3 regions of the Arthrobacter sp. NicSoilB8 genome follow, and region 1 is predicted to be linked to each of the others. Evidence: riboswitches for the same ligand, from Rfam matches in the RefSeq annotation. Region 1 holds a riboswitch; each other region holds the start of a gene.
The links. Region 1 has a riboswitch for cyclic di-AMP ahead of LDO15_RS03395 (hypothetical protein). Riboswitches for the same ligand answer to the same signal wherever they lie in the genome.
Positions count from the first base shown of each region.

Region 2: another riboswitch for cyclic di-AMP. It lies ahead of LDO15_RS12880 (hypothetical protein); the one in region 1 lies ahead of LDO15_RS03395 (hypothetical protein).
Region 3: another riboswitch for cyclic di-AMP. It lies ahead of LDO15_RS04090 (M23 family metallopeptidase); the one in region 1 lies ahead of LDO15_RS03395 (hypothetical protein).

Region 1 covers NZ_AP024655.1:727,370-731,829, reverse strand. Annotated here, with positions in the region: gene LDO15_RS03405 (response regulator transcription factor) at 1-421, shown strand, start outside; gene LDO15_RS03400 (HAMP domain-containing sensor histidine kinase) at 425-2,053, shown strand; cyclic di-AMP (ydaO/yuaA leader) riboswitch at 2,182-2,369, shown strand; gene LDO15_RS03395 (hypothetical protein) at 2,369-3,187, shown strand; gene LDO15_RS03390 (bifunctional glycosyltransferase family 2/GtrA family protein) at 3,354-4,460, shown strand, end outside.
Region 2 covers NZ_AP024655.1:2,860,670-2,865,129, reverse strand. Annotated here, with positions in the region: gene LDO15_RS12895 (DNA alkylation repair protein) at 1-32, shown strand, start outside; gene LDO15_RS12890 (cation:proton antiporter) at 69-1,274, opposite strand; gene LDO15_RS12885 (hypothetical protein) at 1,430-1,684, opposite strand; cyclic di-AMP (ydaO/yuaA leader) riboswitch at 1,858-2,062, shown strand; gene LDO15_RS12880 (hypothetical protein) at 2,067-2,738, shown strand; gene LDO15_RS12875 (HAMP domain-containing sensor histidine kinase) at 2,919-3,923, opposite strand; gene LDO15_RS12870 (response regulator transcription factor) at 3,916-4,460, opposite strand, start outside.
Region 3 covers NZ_AP024655.1:896,008-900,467, reverse strand. Annotated here, with positions in the region: gene LDO15_RS04095 (NlpC/P60 family protein) at 1-599, opposite strand, end outside; cyclic di-AMP (ydaO/yuaA leader) riboswitch at 895-1,078, opposite strand; gene LDO15_RS04090 (M23 family metallopeptidase) at 1,201-2,022, opposite strand; cyclic di-AMP (ydaO/yuaA leader) riboswitch at 2,027-2,240, opposite strand; gene LDO15_RS04085 (metal-dependent transcriptional regulator) at 2,391-3,086, opposite strand; gene serC (phosphoserine transaminase) at 3,432-4,460, shown strand, end outside.

The DNA of each region.
Region 1 (4,460 bases):
CCGCATTACCGGTCTGGCGGCGGGCGGCGACGACTACGTCACGAAGCCGTTCAGCATGGAAGAGGTCCTGCTGCGCCTGCACCGGCTGGTCCAGCGCTCCGGGGTGGCCGCCATGGACACCGCCGAACTCGTGGTGGGCGACCTTGTGCTCAATGTCGATACTCGTGAAGTCACCCGGGCCGGCGAGGAGCTGCACCTGACCGCCACGCAGTTCGAACTGCTGCGCTACCTCATGGAGAACCCCAAGCGGGTCATCAGCAAGGCCCAGATTCTGGACCGGGTCTGGGACTATGACTTCGGCGGCCAGGCGAACATCGTGGAACTGTACATTTCCTACCTCCGCAAGAAGGTCGACGCCAACCACGCGCCCATGATCCACACCGTGCGAGGCGCAGGCTACGTCCTCAAGCCGGCGGACTGATCCGTGCCCTCACTTTCCGGTGTGACCCGCGTCCCCGGGCGCGATTGGCGCAACCCCTCCACGTGGCACTTGCGCACCCGACTGGTCCTCGTGGCCATGGCGTTGCTCGTGGCCATCTGCGGCGCTGTGGGACTGTTCAGCTATGCCTCCATGGACTTGTTCCTGACCCGGCAGCTCGATGACCAGCTCAGCCAGGCCTCCCACCGCTCGAGCGAGTTCGGCCGGCCCGTGTCCGGCAACCCGGACGGGCGTCCGGACCCTCTTGAGGCCCGGGGGCAGGGCATCGGCACGCTCAACGCACGCATACAGGGCGGAGAGGTCAGCAACCCCGGCTTCCTGGCCGGGGACGCCACCCGCAAGAGCCTTTCCCCGGACGACAACGCCGTCCTCCTGGCGCTCACCCCGAACGGGCTGCCGGTGGACCGGACCCTCTCGGCCGGGGACTACCGGCTCACTGCCGTGCGTGCACCCTACGGCGACGTGATCGTTACCGGGCTCCCGCTGGCAGAAAAACAAAACACCCTGGCCTCGCTGGTCTGGACCATGGTGGTGGTCTCCGCGGGCGGGCTCGTGCTGATCGGCCTCGCCGGGACGGCTGTGATCCGGCGGACCATGAAGCCGCTGGAACAGCTCTCCGAGGTTGCCACCAAGGTTTCCCGCCTCCCGCTGGACGCGGGCGAGGTGGCGCTCGGGGTGCGCGTCCCGGCGTCGGTGGCCCATCCGGGAACCGAGGTGGGCAGCGTGGGTTACGCGCTGAACCAGATGCTGGACAACGTCTCCAACGCCCTCGAGGCACGGCAGGAAAGCGAAATGAAGGTGCGGCAGTTCGTTGCCGACGCCTCGCACGAGCTCCGCACTCCGCTCACGGCCATCCGCGGCTACACCGAGCTGATGCGGATGACCGAGCACTTCACGCCCGACGGCGAGAAATCCCTCGCCCGCGTGCAGAGCCAGTCCGAGCGCATGACCACCCTCGTGGAAGACCTGCTACTGCTGGCACGGCTGGACGAGGGGCAGCCGCTCAAGGTCACCGACGTCGACCTCACCCAGCTGGCCATCGAGACGGTGAGCGATGAAAAGGTCATGGCCCCGGACCGCATCTGGCAGCTGGAACTCCCGGACGAGCCCGTGGTGGTGCGGGGGGATGCGACCCAGCTGCACCAGGTCCTCGCCAACCTCCTGTCCAACGCACGCAAGCACACGGAACCCGGGACGAAGGTGGTCACGGGGGTCATGCGTTCGGCTGACGGCAGCGCGGTGGTCACAGTGACGGACAACGGCAGCGGCATCGACCCCGAATTCGTCGGACGCGTCTTCGCCCGCTTCGCCCGGGCCGACGCCTCGCGCACCAATCGGGCGGGCACCGCCGCCCAGCCTGCGGTCGCAGCGGCGGGAGCCCGCACTGCGTCCGGCACCCTTTCCGGCACGGTTTCCGGCGGTTTGTCCGCAGCCTCCAGAGCTGCGGGCATGGCGGCTCCCGCGCCGACCTCCGAGGGGACGAGCGGGTTGGGCCTGTCCATTGTCCAGTCGATCGTGGAGGCCCACGGAGGGACCGTCGAGGTCACGTCCAGGCCCGGCCGGACGGAGTTCGCCGTTCGGCTGCCCGCGGCACCCCCATCCGCGCCCGCGTAAGCCCACGAATGCGGCCCAAGGGTCTACACAAGCCGACACCCCGCCGCTGTGACTCCTGTTACCAAAATGTGACTTAAGCGTCGCCGTCCTGTAGCGTCGTAGGAGTGCGCTGCCATCGGCGCCGCACATCCGGATGGACGCCAAACTCTGCCGCTTCCCGGATTCCGCTAGACGAGGCAGAGGCGGGGGACCCAGAGTTCCCGGGCATTCTGCACATATGCGCCCTTGGGGTGAAGCCGACACGTGACTTTTCCGTGCGGCCGGATGACCTCATCCGAACCCGACAGCTAACTCCGCAGGCGTTGAGAGGCGATCATGACTGAACTCCAGGTACAAACGCGCCCTGACGGCGTTGCACACTCCACGAAGTCGCGTCACCGCGCCGAACCAGCCAAGCAGGCATCCGCCCTGTCGCGGCTGGCCACCGGGCTCGGCATCACCGGCCACCGCGCCGCCGTCGTCACCGTCGCCTGCGCAATGCTGGTGGGCGGCGCCGCCGCCAGCCAGGCAGCAGAACCGGGAACGCACGGGGCGAATGTTGCGAACACCTCGACGGCCACCAGTGCCGACCCGCTGGCCAAGCTCAACTTCGAACGCGTCCAGATCGCTGCTCCCACCGCTCCGGCGGGAAAAAACGTGGCCCCCACGCTCCCGGAAGTTAAGGCCGCCGAACCGCCGGCCGCCCCGGCTGCTGCTGCCCCCGCGCCCGCACCGGCACCCGCCGCGGCCCCCGCACCCGCTCCTGCAGCGGCACCCGCGGCAGCACCTGCGCCGGCTCCCGCTCCCGTGGCAGCACCGGCTCCGGCGGCGGCTCCGGTCGCAGTCGACGATCCCGCCGGCGCGCAGGCCTACGCCGCCGCCCAGCTGGGCAGCTACGGCTGGGCTCCGGGCCAGATGCAGTGCCTGCAGAAGCTCTGGACCAAGGAATCGGACTGGAAGACGACCGCCAAGAACCCCAGCAGCGGCGCCTACGGCGTGGTCCAGTCCCTGCCAGCCTCGAAGATGGCGAGCGCCGGCGCCGATTACCTGACGAACTACCGGACCCAGATCAACTGGGGCCTGAACTACGTCAAGACGCGCTACGGCTCACCCTGCGGCGCCCTGAACTTCCACTTGGCGCACAACTGGTACTAAGCCGGCACCAGCCGGCCCCGCCTGCCCAGCCCCTCCTTGGAGGCCCCGGATCCTCGTGATCCGGGGCCTCTTAGGCGTGTGCCATACCGGGAGCGGGCCGAACTTCCACAGCCCCCGCACAGCTTGACCCTAAAGCCCTCATATGGGCCGCCGGGAAAGTTGAGCCATGACATTCACAGACCAGGGCACAGGAACCCTTCCCCGCTCCGCGGCGCCGCCGGCCGGTCCGGCGGCGTCCGCCGCCACGTCAGAACGTGCACCGTCCGGGTCTGCACTGTCCGGGCCTGCACCGTCCGGGCCTGCCTCATCGGGGCATGTGCTGGCCGATACTCCCGTCCCTGGCCCGTTTGACGGGCCTCTGACCAGCCACGGCAGCCGGCGCTCACCCATAGACACGCGTACCAGCACACCGGTGCTGGATGTCGCCATCCCGGTCTTCAACGAGGAACGGGACCTCGAAGCTTGCCTGCGCCGGCTCCATACTTACCTTCTCGGCTCCTTCCCGCACCCGTTCCGGATCACCGTGGCGGACAACGCCAGCACCGACGGGACGCTCAAGACGGCCGAACGCGTAGCCCGCGAGCTGCGCGAGGTGAACGTGGTCCACATGGCCGAAAAAGGCCGCGGCCATGCCCTTCGCAAGGTATGGCTTGCCTCGCCGTCGCCGGTCCTGGCATACATGGACGTGGACCTCTCCACCGATCTGGCAGCGCTCGGTCCCCTCCTCGCCCCGCTCATTTCGGGGCACTCCGACCTGGCGATCGGGACCCGGCTGACCCGCAACTCGCGCGTCGTCCGCGGCCCCAAACGGGAATTCATCTCGCGCAGCTACAACTTCCTGCTGCAGTCACTCCTCGGCGCCCACTTTAGCGACGCGCAGTGCGGCTTCAAGGCAATCCGGGCGGACGTGGCACGGCAGCTGCTGCCCCACACGCTGGACAACGCTTGGTTCTTCGACACCGAACTGCTGGTCCTGGCCGAAAAGTGCGGCCTGCGCGTCCACGAAGTCCCGGTGGACTGGACCGACGACCCCGATTCCAGCGTGGACATCATCCAGACTGCCCTCGCGGACCTGCGCGGCATGGCACGGCTGAGCCGTGACCTGGTCTCCGGCCGGATTCCGGTTCCCGAACTGCGTGCCGCCCTGGCCCGCGGGCCGCTGCCGGCCTCATCACGGTCCCAGGAACAAAGCCCCGGCGGAAGCCTCTTCGGACAGCTCGTCCGCTTCGGCAGCATCGGGGTGGCCTCCACCCTCGCGTACCTGGTGATCTTC
Region 2 (4,460 bases), 2.1 Mb from region 1:
CCGAGCTGCAGTTCACGTCCGCCCGAGGGTGACCGGTCCGCCCCGGCAGCGGCTGCCCGCGCCCTCGCTCAGCCTTGGGGATCGCCCGGGTCGCCTGGGCCGACAATGGTGCCGGCCCCGCCGGATTTTCCGCCGGAATTCGCGGGAAGCGCGAACGTCCTGGCCGCCCGTGAACCGGCAACAGCGCTCGCGGCGATGGTGACCAGTGCGCCCACCAGCAGCGCGGCGGCCTCGCCGGGGAGCAGCACCTGCAGCTGCGTCCCGATGCTCGCCGCCGCCACGGGCACGCCGAGCTGGGCCGCGGACAACACCCCGAGGGGCAGCGGGAGCCCGAGGAACACCAGGCCGGCGTGCGTCAGCAGCGTCCCGGCACCCAGGGCCAGGCCCAGACCAATCATGTCCGGATGCCCGGCCAGGTCCCTCAGCGTCAATGAGGCTCCCAGCCAGACGAAAAACACCGGCCCCAGGAAGCCGTCGCTAAGGGCGAACAGCTGCCGGGCCAGCCGCCGCGGTTCGCCGACGGCGGCCACCACCAGGCCGAAGGAAAAACCCGCCATCATCACCGACACGTTGCTGAAAGTCGCCACGCCGGCCATTGCAAACAGCGCCGCCAGTTGGAACCTCAGCTCGAGGGCGAACTTGCGGTTTTCCGAGAGACGGTGCACGCGCCCGCGGATGCCCTTGTCCTCCAGCCAGCGCAGCGCGACATAGAGCGCCACCGCACAGCCGGTCACGGTGAGTGCGCCGAGCGCCGCCCGGCCGGCGTGGGGCGGATCCACCAGGAGCGGCAGCGCCACAATGCAGGCGATGTCGGCGATTGCCACCTGCGCTGTCATGGCGACGACATCGGGTCCGCCCAGGCGCAGCGAATCGACGATTGGAAGGACCAGGGCAGCCGAAGAGGACGCCAGCAGCACGACGTAGAGCGGGGCATGACCAGTCCCGAAGAGCAGGCCGATGCCGGTGCCGACTGCCACCGCCGCCGCCGCCGCCGCCGTCGCCCGGCGGGCCCCCTTGCCGAGGGCGGAGCGGATCTGAGGATCCCTCACGGGAACGTGGGTTCCGGCCACAAACATCATCAGCGCGAACCCGATGTTGGCCAGCAGGCTAAACGTCGGATCGGAGGGGTCCACGAGGGCCAATCCCGACCGCCCGATCACGATGCCGGCGAGCAGTTCACCCAGCACCACAGGCAACCGCCAGCGCACCGGCAGTGCCAGCAGCGGGCCGGCCAGTGCGACGACGGCGATCAGCGCCAAGGACAGGAACGTCACGGCTCGCCGCTGCAGGCCGGCCGTTGGACTGTCGGGCAGGCAAGCGCGACCGGGATGGCGGTGATGCCGGCCGTCGGCTCCTTCATCATGGAATGAGATTAGTCCCCTCTGCGGTGCCGTGCGCCAACTGTGCCGTGCGTCTAAGGTGCCTGCGTCTAAGGTGCAGTCCGCCGCTCCACTACCGCATACGCCTTCCCGTCCAGGAAGGCCCAGTCATTGACCACCATGAACCCGAGCGCGTCCACCCGGTCGTTCAGGACGTGCTCGTCGAAGCCGCCGTCCCGCGGTTCAGCATCCCAGGTGGACACGTGGACGTCCCCGCCGTCCAGGATCAGCAGTTCGGTGTTGACGTCGAAATCCTCCTGGGGCTGGTTGCTCAACTGGCAGATGGCGACACAGTGGCTGTTCATTTCGGGCCTCCGCTTCGAAGGTGGTGCTGGTGGCATCATCCTATGTGCGAAAAGCCGTGGCGCCCTACGGGCATTTGCCGGCCGGCACCGTGGCCTCCGTTACCTTAATGTGACATTCGGGTGCGGTTCGCGCTACCGTGGACATGTGCCTGTTGTCTCCGATACGGGCGCTCCCCAGCCGATTGCCTAACTCTGCCGCGGCCCGGGGGTAACTCGCATCAACGACCGGCAGAGACGGGGAAACCACTTTTGGCCTGCTGATAGATGCAGGTCTTGGGGTGAAGCCGCACAGCGCCCGCAACGACGGGCCCTTGAGTGCGGCCGGGTGACTCCCATCCGAATCCGACAGCTCACCTCGCAGGCATTGGGAGAGGCTACATCCATGTCTTCAATCCGTACTTTTGCGCGCCATGCCACCGTCCTCGCCGCCGCATCCGGCCTGGTCCTCACCAGCGGAATGGCAGCCAACGCTGCCGCGGCACCTGCGAAGCGCGACTCCGCTCCGGCGTCCACTCTGGACGTCAAGGGACTCGTCAGCGCGCCGGTCAGCGCCGATTCAAGCGTCAAGATCAGCTTTGACCGCCCCGCGGTGGCCACGGTCGCCGCTCCCGTCATCGAACAGCCCAAGGCTATTGCCGCGGCTCCCGCAGTGGCTCCCGCAGCGCCTGCGGCGGCACCGAAGGCAACCGTGCAGGTGCAGGCTGCTCCGGCCGCCGCCCCGGCTGCGGCGCCCGCCGGTGGCCGGAACGCCATCATGCTCTCGGCCGCCTACAGCCAGCTGGGCATCACCCAGGACTGCACCGCCATGGTGGAAAAGGCCCTGGGCGCAGCGGGCAAGCCCGTCGGCGACATCGGCCCCCGCGCCTTCCTTGGCCTCGGAACCATTGTGGCGACCCCGCAGCCCGGCGACATGGTGGTCCAGTCCGGCCACGTCGGCATCTACGCCGGCAACGGCCAGGTAGTCAGCGGCGGCATGAACGGCGTCAACGCGACGATGGTCCACCCGCTGTCCTGGCTCACCGCCACCGGCGGCGTGACCTTCGTCCGGGCCTAAGCCCGCAGGGGCCAAACAGTCCCCCCGGGATTAGCCAGACCGGAAAGACCGGCGATCGAATTCCCTTGGGGGCAAGCGATCGCCGGTCTTTCCTATGTCCGATTACTATGGGTCAGGTTGGCCTGGGCTTATTGATCTGGGCATGATTGTCATGGTCCGCCCGGCGCGGGTCCGGACTTCTCACGGATTTCCGACGCCCGCCAGCGGGAGCGTCATCTTCATGACGGTTCCCCCAGGACCGGTCGAGGCCACCTCGACGGAACCGCCTGCAGCGACCGCGATCTCCCGGACCAGGGCCAGCCCGATGCCAAAGCTCCGCTGTCCCTGTGATCCGCCGGTAGCGGAGGCCCGCACGAAGCGATCAAAAATCCGGGCCTGATCCACACCCGTGATGCCGGTCCCCGTGTCCGCCACGGTGATGACCGCGCGGTGCTGCTCGATCGACGTCGTGATGCTGACGCGGCCGCCCGGAGGGGTGTGGGCGAGGGCGTTGTCAGCCAGGGCCAGTACCGCACGGCGCAGAGCGTTCGCGTCGATCCGGGCCAGCGGCCGGGCCTCGGCGGAGAAATCCAGGCGCACGTCCCGCTGGCCGGCCACCGGCTGAAGGCTCCCGGCGACGCCGGCGGCGGCGCCGGCCAGATCGGCGGGCGGCGCCGAGCGGTCCGGGGCGTCCGTGGTTGCCGCGAGGAGCAGTTCGTTGACAATTCCGGTCAGCGTGGCGGCGTCCTCACGGATCCGGGCCAGGTCCTGGCCCTGCCTGGATTCGGGTTCGGTGTTGCGCTGGGCGAGCTGGATCCGGGTGTCCAGGATGGTCAAAGGCGTGCGCAGTTCGTGGCTGGCGTCCTGGACGAAGCGCCGCTGCCGGGCCAAGGCGTCGCCGAGGGGCCGGATGGCGCTGCGCGCGCTGAGCCACCCGACGAAGCCCGCCAGCACGATTCCCGCCACGCCGGCGATGACCATGGCTTCGAGCACATCCTTGGAATCCAGGTAGGCGTAGGCCGTCCCGGCCGCCGGGCCCGGCACTTCCGGATGTGCGAGCTGATTCATGAGATAAAGGGCCGTGGCGGCGAGGAGCCCGAGAACCATGACCGCGCACGCGGCGCTGATCCGCAGGGCGACCTTGAGCGAGGCCTTGCGCAGCGTGGAGCGGTCCGGATTTTCGCCGTCGGTCCCTGCATTACTCACTGGCGTCGCCGATCTGGTAGCCGACGCCGTGAACGGTGCGGATGACGGCCTTGGCGACCTTCCGGCGAAGGTGGTGAACGTAGGTATCGATCATGCCGGGCTGGTCGGAAGCGTGGAAGTACGCCGCGAGGAGTTCGTCCCGGGTGAAAACCCGGTCAGGTTCCGCGGCAAGGGCCGCCAGGAGCTGGGCTTCTTTCGCTGTCAGTGACACCGCATGCCCATAGACAGACCGGACGGTGCGTTGCGCCGGGTCGAGTTCCCAGTCTCCGATCGTCAACGGTGCCGCGGCCGGAGCAAAGGTGCGCGTCAGGGCACGCAGGCGTGCTGCCAGCTCGGCGGCGTCGAACGGCTTGGTCACGTAATCGTTGGCGCCGGCGTCGAGTCCCCGGACTTTCTCGCCGGCATCGCCCAGGGCGGTCAGGATCAGGATGGGCGTGGCGATGCCTTTGGACCGCAACGCCGCGATGAGGGCGATGCCGTCCATTACGGGGAGCCCGCGGTCAATCACCATCACGTCCCAGGCCTGGGTCAGCCCCA
Region 3 (4,460 bases), 170 kb from region 1:
CCCGGACGTGCTTCGGCGGCGCTCACGGTGCGGCCGAGGGACAGGTAACCTGCCGGCCAGCCGTGGTAGTGGATGCCGGCCGCGGCCAGGGCGTTGGTGGCGAGGGCGGTGCAGTCCTGCGCCACGCCGATCTGTGCGTAGGCGGCAGCGGCGATGGTCGCCCCGGCGCCGCTTCCGATGCCGGCGGGAGCCTGCGCAGCGACGCCGCCGCTGACGCCAAGCTGGGCGCCGCCGGCCTGGGAAGCCGTGGCGTCCTGGACCTGCACGACGGGCTTGGGAGCCTCGACGACGGGAGCCGGCGACGTGGTGACGGCGGGCTTCTCGTAGGAGATCGCAATGGTGGACGCGGCCGAGATCGTGGCCGGAGCGGACGCCTGGACCTCAAGGGCGGAAGCGGAGGTGGATTCGCGCTGAACGTTGGTCTCAGCAGCGTTGGCTGCGATTCCACTGGTCAGAACCAGACCGGAAGCTGCGGCGATGACCGCGGCCTGACGGCCCATGCCGCCGGCGTTGTCGCCGACTGCCTTGGCAATAACAGCCAGCGAGTTGGTCTTGGTGACCTCGGCGCGGTGCCGTGCAATGGTTGCACGAGTAGTCATTAAGTTCTCTCTTTCGTGATCCTTGGACCGCGCGTTTTTGGGCGCGGACTGAGGACGCTCCGGCATCTTGGGGGTACGCCGGATCGCCCCGAAATGGGTTACTTAGCGAAGGGTGTACTGCGAAGACGCGCCAAAAGCGGGAACTGCATGCTGTCCGGACTCAGTGGAAATCGAGCCAGCGGAACGTGATCCAATCCGGGCGCCGGCAAGGGCGGCACGAGACATGGATTTCAGCGGGCTCATAAGAGCCGCGCCAGTGCGCAGACGCGCAGCATTGTGGCGTGAAGACACGAAAGTAGCCTCTCCCAATGCCTACGAGGTGAGCTGTCGGATTCGGATGGGAGTCACCCGGCCGCGCTGCTTCCTGGGAAGCGTTGCGACTTAACCCCAAGGCCTTCTTTCGAAGGCCAAAATTGGTTCCCCCGCCCCTGCCAGACGATGTAATGCGAACGGACCTTGAGCGGTGGCAGAGCTAGGCAATCCACTCAAGAGCGCCAACTTCGGAAAAGTTGGCGTGCTTCAAACCCTACAGGAGTCCGGACCCAATGTCACATTCAGATCACGGCGTGTCGCGTGGATTTGAGAGCGGCCCATCATCTTTCTAGAGCCAGCCGAGCGGGTCAACGACATCGCCGTTGACCATGACTTCAAAGTGAAGGTGGCAGCCCGTGGAGGCGCCCGTGGTGCCGCTCATCGCAATGACATCGCCGCGGGAGACCTTCTGGCCGACCGTGACCGACGACGAGGACAGGTGGTTGTACGTGGTCTCCAGGCCGTTGCCGTGATCGATCACCACGCGGTTTCCGCCGCCGTAGGGGTGCCATCCGTTGAAGGTAACGGTGCCGCTGGCCGCTGCATGGACCTGAGTGCCGCACTGGGCGACGTAATCCTGGCCGCGGTGGAACTCGCCCGCGCCGCCGGTGATGGGGCTGACGCGGTAGCCGAACGGCGAGGCCGTGACCATCTGGTCCAGCGGCGCACCGAGCGTGCCGGCCGATGCCGCACGGGTGATGCTGCCCACGGACTGCGCACTCAGCAGCTGCTTGAGCTTCCCGTCCGGATCGCCCTTGGTGGTGACGGCGGTGCGGCTGAAATCGACCTTCGCGGCGGCGGCAGCCGTGACATCCGGCTGCACTGCGGCGGCCAGGGCGCCCGATCCGTCGGTGTTCGAGGCCATGACCGGGCTGGTGACGGGGACCGTTACCGTGAGGATCAGGCCGGTTGCGGCCAGGGCGATCCCGGCCTTCTGCCCGACGCCGCTGGCCGCTGCGAAGTCCGTTACCTGACGGAACGGACCGCGCCGGCGACGGCGTTCATCCCGGTGCACGTCGCGCGGGCGTTCGGCCGTATAGGCGAGTACGGGACGCGGCTCCGGAGCGGGACCGCTCGCGCGGCGACGGCCCCTGGCGGTCTGGGTGGTCAAGAACGGTTCCTCTCTGGATAGCCTGCGAAGTTAGCTGTCGGATTCGGGTCAGAGAGATCAAAGACCCGGTCCGCCGTTGCAAGCGCCCAGACACAGGGGCATCCTCAGGGATCCCTCGGTGGAAGTTGCTTGCCGCTGACGGACTTCACCCCAAGGCTGCCGAAGAAGCAGCCGAAAGTGGTTCCCCCGCCCCTGCCAGAAGGTGGTTCTGCGACTGATCCGCTGGCAGGGCTCGGCTTCGGATCAGGTAACGCTTTGGTATCGGTACTGGCCACTAACTATAGGCGATTAAGCCGCCCGGTAATAAATCCGTAATCGCTTTTGTGCACAACTCATGGGTCGTCCCATCTCCGGGACGTCGTGGCTGGTCAGGCGACTGTTACAAACACGTGCGCGGCAACCTCGGGCGGCAGCTCCAGCGCGCCTTCGATATCCGGGACCCGGACCGAGATGTACTCCCCGACCCGCTCCAGCGACACCAGCGCACCGGGCCGGATTCCGCCCTCGTCGAGCTGGGCCAGGAGCTCCGGTTCCACCTGGATCGGCTCCGCGAGCCGGTTGACCCTGATCCGCGAGCCCGGACCGTAGCCGGCCATGGCGTCCAGCAGGTTCACAACCCCGTCCATGTGGGCGCCGGAGGGCGCACCGCCCAGTTCCGCAAGCCCCGGAATCGGGTTCCCGTAGGGCGAAACCGTGGGGTGGTTGAGCATCTCGAAGATGCGTCGCTCGACGCGTTCACTCATGACGTGCTCCCAGCGGCAGGCTTCCTCGTGGACGTAGGCCCAGTCGAGCCCGATCACGTCAGCCAGCAGACGTTCGGCGAGACGGTGCTTGCGCATCACGCCGACGGCGCGTTTCCGCCCGGTTTCTGTCAGCTCAAGGTGCCGGTCGCCCGAAACAACCACCAGCCCGTCACGTTCCATCCGGCCGATGGTCTGGGAAACGGTGGGGCCGGAGTGGCGGAGCCGTTCGGCGATGCGGGCGCGGAGGGCGACGATGTTTTCTTCTTCAAGTTCCAGAATGGTCCGAAGATACATCTCCGTGGTATCGATCAGATCCGTCATTCAGCTCAGCTCCTCGAGCGCAGTCCTTGCGTCATTCCCACCGTACCGCGTGCGGGCTGCGTGCAGGATGCGCCCTGGCGAGATCCGCCGTACGTTCGCAGGACAGCCTAGCCTATTTTGAATTACTCCGGATAATCCTTCGTCCTGCCCGGGCGGCCTCACGCCGTCCGCCCTCCGGCCCTTCGCGCGGCGTCTCAATGACCGGACTGTGACAGCCCATTTTCCGTATCGCCGGGACCTGTGAGGCAAAATGGCAAGGCAGAATAAAGAGGGGTGTCCGTTGTAGCCATCCCCATCAGGCCATCTCCCAGCCACGCTACGAACCAGCCGAAAATTGGAGCAACTGTGAGCGACACCAGCATCACGATCCCCGCCAACCTCCTCCCCCAGGACGGACGGTTCGGCGCCGGGCCGTCCAAGGTCCGACCGGAGCAGATGGAGGCCCTCGCCGCGGCATCGGCGAAGCTGCTGGGGACCTCGCACCGCCAGGCGCCCGTGAAGAACCTGGTCGGCTCCGTCCGCAGCGGCCTCAGCGAGTTCTTCCGTGCCCCGGAAGGCTACGAAGTGATCCTCGGTGTCGGCGGCTCCACCGCGTTCTGGGACATTGCCAGCTTCGGGCTCGTGGAGAACAAGGCGCAGCACCTGTCCTTCGGTGAGTTCGGTTCGAAGTTTGCTTCGGCTACCAACAAGGCGCCGTTCCTCGCCGAGTCCTCCATCATCAAGGCCGAGCCCGGCACGCGTCCCACCGCCGTCGCGGAGTCCGGCGTCGACGTCTACGCGTGGCCGCAGAATGAGACGTCCACCGGCGTGGCCGCTCCCGTCCGGCGTGTGGCAGGCGCCGACGAAGGCTCGCTCGTGCTGGTGGATGCTACGTCGGCCGCGGGCGGGCTGGACGTGGACGTGGCGGAGTCCGACGTCTACTACTTTGCGCCGCAGAAGAACTTCGCATCCGACGGCGGCCTGTGGCTCGGCCTGTTCTCCCCGGCCGCGCTGGAGCGGGCGGCACAGATCAAGGCCAGCAACCGCTGGATCCCCGATTTCCTGGACCTTCAGACGGCCATCGACAACTCGCGGCTGAACCAGACCTACAACACCCCCGCGCTGGCCACCCTGGTCACCCTGGATGCCCAGGTGCAGTGGCTCAACGCCAACGGCGGCCTGGACTTCGCCTCGGCACGGACCGCTGATTCGGCCGGCCGGATCTACCGCTGGGCCGAGGCATCCGGCTACGCCACCCCGTTCGTGGCCAGGGCCGAGGACCGCTCCAACGTGATCGCTACTATCGACTTCGACGAATCGGTCGATGCCTCCGCCATCGCCAAGGTGCTCCGCGCCAACGGCATCGTCGACACCGAGCCGTACCGCAAGCTGGGC